2 regions of the Rhizobium sp. LjRoot254 genome follow, and region 1 is predicted to be linked to the other one. Evidence: riboswitches for the same ligand, from Rfam matches in the RefSeq annotation. Region 1 holds a riboswitch; the other holds the start of a gene.

Region 1 (3,705 bases):
GATTATAGCCCCCGGCACCGAACGGCGAGGTGCCGCCGGTGCCGATCCATTTCGAACCACCCTGATGCCGGCCCTTCTGCTCCTCGAGCCGCTGCTTCAGCGCCTCCATCAGCTTGTCGAAACCGCCAAGGCTTTCCACCAATCGCTTCTCTTCGTCGGTCAGGTGCTTGTCCGCCAGCCGCCGCAGCCATTCCTCGGGAATGTCATTCACATCGACCGCCGCCGTGCCGGCTACCGCCTCGACGCCCTTGAAATAATGCGCGAAAACCTGGTCGAACCGATCGATGAACCGCTCGTCCTTCACCAGCGCCGCGCGCGACAGGAAGTAGAAGGCCTCGACATCATAGTCGGCTATATGCGCATCCATCCCCTCGAGCAGCGAAAGATACTCCCGAAGCGTGACCGGGACTTTCGCTGCCTTGAGTTCGAGGAAGAAGGGGATGAACACTGGCTTGTCTTACGCCTCCTCAAGCACCTTGGCCCGAATCCCCACCTGGCTCAGATCGAATTCCGTCGTCTGGTAGACCTGGTTGATCCAGTTGCCGAACAGGAGATGCGCGTGGCTGCGCCAGCGGTTGAGTGGCGGCTGGGTCGGATCGTTATGGGTGAAATAGTTGGCGGGCATCTTGATCGGGATGCCGGCCGACTGGTCGCGGAAATACTCATCGGCCAGCGAGGTCGAGTCATATTCCACGTGATTGAACATGTAGAGCCGGTTGCCCTTCTTCTCAGCCACAAGGCACAGCCCGGCGTCGGGGGAGGTCATCAGTGCCTCAAGGCCCGAGGACGGATCGATGTCCTTCTGCACAACCTCGGTCCAGCGGGATACCGGAACCGCGAAATCATCGGAGAAACCAAGCAGATAGGGCGAGGACGGATTGAGATTACGATGCTGGTACACGCCGAACGCCTTCTCCGGCAGGATATATTTCGGCACCTTGTGGAAGTGATAGATCGCCGCCATCGCGCCCCAGCAGATGTTGAGCGTCGAATGGACATTGGTCTCGGTCCAGTCGAGGATCGCCTTCATCTCGTCCCAGTAGGTCACGTCCTCGTAATCGAGCATCTCGACCGGCGCGCCGGTGATGATGAAACCGTCGAACTTGCGGTGCTTGATCTCGTCCCACGTGTTGTAGAACGACAGCAGATGATCCTCCGACGTGTTCTTCGACTTGTGCCCGCCGACGCGGACCAGCGACAGTTCGACCTGCAGCGGCGAGGCGCCGACAAGGCGCGCCATCTGGACCTCGGTCTTGATCTTGTTGGGCATCAGGTTGAGCAGGCCGATCTGCAGCGGGCGGATATCCTGCCTGATCGCGGCGGAATCCGTCATTACGGACACGCCCTCGGCAACAAGCGTCTGGAACGCGGGCAGCTGGTCGGGAATCTTGATAGGCATTCGGGGCACTCCAATACGCCGGCGATCAAACAATCGCTGACGGTCCCCGAGTTCCGGTGGCCCTATTTAGCGATTTGTTTAACGTGGCTGCAAGCCGGCCGGCAAATCACCACGGTTTCTCTCATATACCGGGTGATGCACATTTTCAATCGGATAGAAGACAGGCGATTTGGCGGGCGCAGCCACGGGGATCTGCGCCCTATCGCATCTCGCGCCGGGCCATGAAGGCCAGCCGTTCGAAGAGATGGACATCCTGTTCGTTCTTGAGCAGTGCGCCATGCAGTTTCGGCAGCGCGTTCTTGTCGCTTGCCGCAAGTGTCTCCGGCTCGACATCGTCGGCGACGAGCAGGCAGATCCAGTCGAGCGCCTCCGAGGTCGAGGGTTTTTTCTTGAGCCCCGGCATGTCGCGGATTTCGAAAAACCGCGTCAGCGCTTCGGAGAGCAGCCGCTTCTTGATACCGGGATAGTGGACCTCGACGATACGAGCAAGCGTATCGACGTCGGGAAAGCGGATATAGTGGAAGAAGCAGCGGCGCAGGAATGCGTCCGGCAGTTCCTTCTCGTTGTTCGAAGTGATGATGACGATCGGGCGCGTCGCCGCGCGGATCGTCTCGTCGGTCTCGTAGACGTGGAACTCCATGCGGTCGAGTTCCTGCAACAGGTCGTTGGGGAATTCGATATCGGCCTTGTCGATCTCGTCTATCAGCAGCACCACTTTCTTATGCGCTTCGAACGCATGCCAGAGCTTGCCCTTGCGGATGTAGTTCTTGATGTCATGCACCCTGATGTCGCCGAGCTGGCTGTCGCGCAGCCGCGACACGGCGTCATATTCGTAAAGACCCTGCTGTGCCCTCGTCGTGGATTTCACATTCCATTCGATGAGTTCGAGCCCGAGGCTCTGCGCGATCTGACGCGCCAGTTCGGTCTTGCCGGTTCCCGGCTCGCCCTTGACCAGCAGCGGCCGCTCAAGCTGGATCGCGGCATTGACCGCGATCATCAGGTCCTTCTCGGCGATGTAATCTTCGGTACCCGTGAACTGCATGTCGGCACTCAATCAATATGTTCGTCGAACAAACCCGAAATCCGGGCAACAAAAAAGGCGGAACGAATTGTCCGCCTTCCCATGGCCAAGGCAAAGAGCCCGGCCGATGTATCACATGTCGATAATCGTGCCCTTGCCGTCGTTCCACACGCGCACCGGACGGCCGTCCTGTGTGCGATGAGTGCGGGCATAGGCGCGCACCGGTTCACGCTCATGGCCGGCAAGCAGCGAGGAGAGCCACTGGCCGAAAAGCAGCACGGATACCGCACCGGCGATCGCAATACCGATCGACGCCGTAAACAGCGCGACGATGGCGACCAGCGTCAGGCCCGCGAGCGTGAGGAAAAACGAACGAATGCTTCTCATGGATTTCACCATTCCTTTAATGGCAATGTGGGGCAGAAGCCCGAGAATTGCAAGAGGTTCGACGTATCAGTAATCTCACATATTCTTGAAAGCCGGCTTAAATCGGGCCATAGAGAGGCCATGAGCATGATTTTCGACCACCACCCGCAGCACCTGCGCCGTTCCGTTCTTTGCCTGCCAGCCTCCAACCAGCGCGCCATCGACAAGCTCGCGGAGCTTGATTGCGATGCGGTGATTCTCGATCTCGAGGACGCCGTGGCCGAGGAAAAGAAGGAGGAGGCGCGCGCCAATATCCGGGCTTTCTTCAAGGCCGGGGATAAAGCCGATCGCGAAATCATCATCCGGATAAACCAGGCTTCCTCGGCGCATTACGACACGGACATGGCCCTGGTGCTTGAATGCGAGCCCGACGCCGTGCTGCTGCCCAAGGTGCGGGCGCAGGACGATATTCTCGATGCCGCGGTCTTCCTCTCGGAAAACAATGCGCCGGAGACGATCCGCCTCTGGGCGATGATGGAAACGCCGCTGGCGATCCTGAATGCCGGGCCGATCGCCGAGGCCGGCCGGACGGCGGGCGGCAGGCTCGATTGCCTTGTCATGGGTCTCAATGACCTGCGCAACGACACCCGTATTCCCTTCGATCCGGCGCGCACCTATCTCCTGCACTGGCTGATGCAGGTGGTGCTGGCCGCCCGCGCCTTCGGGCTGACGGTGATCGATTCGGTGTCGAATGATTTCAAGGATCTGGCGCAATTCGAGGCGGAATGCATACAGGGCCGCGCCATGGGCTTCGATGGCAAGATGTTGATCCACCCGGCGCAGATCGACGCCCCGAACCGAATCTTCCAGCCCTCTCCGGAGGAACTGGCGGAAGCCGCGGCGATCATAGCCGCCTTCT
Region 2 (3,705 bases), 5.1 Mb from region 1:
TGGCCAAGATCGTGATCTATAGGACTGCGTTCTTTCGAGATCCCTGGCGGGTGTTTGATTTTCTCGTCATCGGCATCTCGCTGCTTCCCGCCAGCGGCCCGCTCTCGATCCTGCGTGCGTTGCGCGTGTTGCGCGTCCTGCGGCTGGTTTCGATCATCCCTTCCATGCGGCGCGTCGTCGGAGGCCTGTTCCTGGCGCTGCCTTCGATGGGGTCGATCTTCCTGCTGCTGATGCTCGTCTTCTATGTCTTCTCCGTCATGGCGACAAAGCTCTATGGCGCGGATTTTCCGGTCTATTTCGGCAATATCGCCGCCTCCGCCTTCACGCTGTTCCAGGTCATGACGCTCGAAGGCTGGGCGGCCGAGATCGTGCGGCCGGTGATGGAGAGGCACCCGCAGGCGTGGCTGTTCTTCCTGCCCTTTATCCTGGCCACCTCGTTCACGGTGCTCAACCTGTTCATCGGTATCATCGTCTCGGCCATGCAGACTGAGCACGAGGCGGAGGTGAAGGAGGCACAGGCCGAGATGGAGGAGGACCAGGCCGAGATCCTGCGCGAGTTGCGCGAGATCCGGCATGAACTCGTCGAACTGCGCCGCTCAAAACATGGATAAGTTCTATTCGGTCGCGCCCCTGAAATGCTTGGAGAGCTTCAGGCCCTGTGCCTGGTAGTTCGAGCCGAGGCCCGAGCCGTAGAGCGCCTCGGGCATTTCATGCATGTGCTCGTAGACCAGCCGGCCGATGATCTGGCCGTGGTCGAGGATGAACGGCACGTCATGGCTGCGCACTTCGAGCACCGCCCGCGCGCCCGCGCCGCCTGCCTGGGCGTGGCCGAAACCGGGATCGAAGAAGCCGGCATAGTGCACGCGGAATTCACCCACCAGCGGATCGAAGGGCACCATTTCGGCAGCATAAAGCGGTGGAACATGCACCGCTTCGCGGGAGACGAGGATATAGAATTCATCCGGGTCGAGGATCAGCTCATTGCGGCCGCGGCTGTAGATCGGCTCCCAGAAATCGAAGATGTCATGGGCCGCCTTCACATCGACATCGATGACCGCCGAATGCCGCTTGCCGCGATAGCCGATCAGCCCCTCCGGGCCGGTGCCCTTGAGGTCGATCGACAGCGCGATCGAGGAACCTGATATGACAGGCTTTTCGCTCGCGACCAGCGTGTCTGACAGATGCAGCGCCAGCATCTCGTCTTCCCGCAGTAGAGACTGGCCGTTGCGGAAGCGAATCTGTGACAGACGCGAGCCGCGGCGGACCACGATCGGGAAGGTCTTTGGCGAGATTTCGAGATAGAGCGGACCTTTGTAACCCAGCGGTATCTGGTCGAACTCCTGGGAATAATCGGTGATCACCCGGGTGAAGATATCGAGCCGGCCGGTCGAGCTTTTCGGGTTGGTGGAGGCCGAGAGCGAGGCCGGCAGATCGAGGCTTTCGATGAGCGGCACGATATAGACGCAGCCGGTTTCCAGCACAGCCCCTTCCGAGAGATCGATCACATGCAGCTTGAGCCTGTCGAGCTTGTCGGCGACGCGCTTGGATGGCCCCGGCAGGAAGGACGCGCGCACGCGGAACGCGTTGGCGCCCAGCCGGAGATCGAGGCTTGCCGGCTGGATCTGGTCGGCGTCGAGCGGCTTTTCGGATATGAGCCGGCCTTCTTCGGACAATGTCCGGATTGCGCGGTCTGCAAGTATGCCTGCCATTTCATCTCCAAGGTTTTGCGGGACAATAGAAATCCGTTGCCGTTGACGCAAGAAGGCAGATGCGTTAAGCCCGATTTGTCCCGTGGTGATTTGGCCGGCCGGCTTGCAGCCACGTTAAACAAGTAGCTAAAAAGGCCGGGTTCGTTGGAAACCGGCCTGCTTTTTGCGGCCGGTTTTTTGATGTCTGAAGGTGATAACATGAGCAAGAACTGGCGGCCGGCAACCAAACTCGTCCACGGCGGCACATTGCGTTCGCAATATGGGGAGACTTCCGAAGCGATCTTCCTGACGCAGGGTTTTGTCTACGAAAATTCGGCCGCGGCCGAAGCCCGTTTCAAGGGCGAGACGGACGGCTTCATCTATGCGCGTTACGGCAGCCCCACCAACGACATGTTCGAAAAGCGCATGTGCCTGCTGGAAGGCGCGGAAGATGCCCGCGCCACAGCCTCCGGCATGGCGGCCGTCACCGCCGCGATCCTTTGCCAGTTGAAGGCGGGCGACCACATCGTCGCTGCCCGTGCACTCTTCGGTTCCTGCCGCTGGGTGGTCGAGACGCTGGCGCCGAAATACGGCATCGAATGTACGCTGATCGACGGCAAGGATCTCGTCAACTGGGAAAAGGCGATCCGCCCGACGACCAAGGTGTTCTTCCTGGAGAGCCCGACCAATCCGACACTTGAAGTGGTCGATCTCGAAGGCGTCGCCAGGCTCGCCAACCAAGTCGGCGCCAAGGTCGTGGTCGACAATGTCTTCGCCACGCCGCTGTTCCAGAAGCCGCTCGAACTCGGCGCCCATATCGTCGTCTATTCCGCCACCAAGCATATCGACGGCCAGGGTCGCTGCCTTGGCGGCGTGGTGCTGTCCGACAAGGAATGGATCGACGCCAACCTGCACGATTATTTCCGCCATTCCGGCCCGGCCATGTCGCCGTTCAATGCCTGGGTCCTTCTCAAGGGGCTGGAGACGATGGCGCTACGCGTCAAGCAGCAGACGGAGAACGCGACCAAGGTGGCGGATTTTCTCGCCAACCACAATGCGGTCGCCAAGGTCATCTATCCCGGCCGCAAGGATCACCCGCAGGCTGACATCATTGCGCGCCAGATGACCGGCGGCTCGACGCTCGTCGCTTTCGAGCTGAAGGGCGGCAAGAATGCTGCCTTTGCGGTGCAGGATGGGCTCGATGTCGTCATGATTTCCAACAATCTCGGTGATGCGAAGAGCCTGATCACGCATCCGGCCACGACGACGCACAAGAACCTCACCGAAGATGCGCGCGTCGAACTGGGCATCTCGCCGGGACTGCTGCGGCTCTCGGCCGGGATCGAGGATGCGGATGACCTGATCGAGGATTTCGATCGGGCGTTGAGCAAGGTCGGGAAATAAGACAAAGTTGGTGGGTTGGGCTTCACCCTTCACCAACTTCGGCCAAGGGTTCACTACGTTCACCCGGCCTTCGTATCCTCTCCCGCAAGGGGAGAGGTAAACCTGCGGCGGCGCCTGCCTTCAAGCGAAGGCGGCAAGTGTGGCACCCTACCTCTCCCCTTGCGGGAGAGGATAGCAAGCCTGCATGAGACCGCAGGTCGAAGGCATAGGCGCGCTTGGTGAGGGGTGAAGCGCCAAGCGCAGGCTTATGACACGCGACGCGTGGGAGGAATACCATGTCCGACGAATCCAATCCAAAGCGCCGCCTGCGTTCGCAGGATTGGTTCGACAACCCCGACTACATCGACATGACGGCGCTTTATCTCGAGCGCTTCATGAACCAAGGCATTACCCCCGAGGAATTGCGTTCCGGCAAGCCGATTATCGGCATCGCGCAGTCGGGCAGCGATATCAATCCGTGCAATCGCCATCATATCGAACTGGCGAAGCGGGTCCGCGACGGCATCCGCGATGCGGGCGGCATCGCCATCGAATTCCCCACGCATCCGTTGTTCGAGAATTGCAAGCGGCCGACAGCGGCGCTCGATCGCAATCTCGCCTATCTCGGCCTGGT

Evidence for each region. A riboswitch is a leader RNA that binds a small molecule or an ion and turns the genes downstream of it on or off. The one in region 1 is predicted to bind S-adenosylmethionine.
Region 2: another riboswitch for S-adenosylmethionine. It lies ahead of ACSQ26_RS00680 (O-succinylhomoserine sulfhydrylase); the one in region 1 lies ahead of metA (homoserine O-acetyltransferase MetA).

Annotation. Positions count from the first base shown of each region.
Region 1 covers NZ_CAXUSM020000001.1:5,194,938-5,198,642, reverse strand. The annotation lists gene ACSQ26_RS25645 (vWA domain-containing protein) at 1-448, opposite strand, end outside; gene metA (homoserine O-acetyltransferase MetA) at 458-1,399, opposite strand; SAM riboswitch at 1,445-1,522, opposite strand; gene ACSQ26_RS25635 (AAA family ATPase) at 1,599-2,441, opposite strand; gene ACSQ26_RS25630 (hypothetical protein) at 2,553-2,807, opposite strand; gene ACSQ26_RS25625 (HpcH/HpaI aldolase/citrate lyase family protein) at 2,928-3,705, shown strand, end outside.
Region 2 covers NZ_CAXUSM020000001.1:127,851-131,555, forward strand. The annotation lists gene ACSQ26_RS00670 (ion transporter) at 1-611, shown strand, start outside; gene ACSQ26_RS00675 (2'-deoxycytidine 5'-triphosphate deaminase) at 615-1,709, opposite strand; SAM riboswitch at 1,782-1,860, shown strand; gene ACSQ26_RS00680 (O-succinylhomoserine sulfhydrylase) at 1,908-3,092, shown strand; gene ACSQ26_RS00685 (IlvD/Edd family dehydratase) at 3,368-3,705, shown strand, end outside.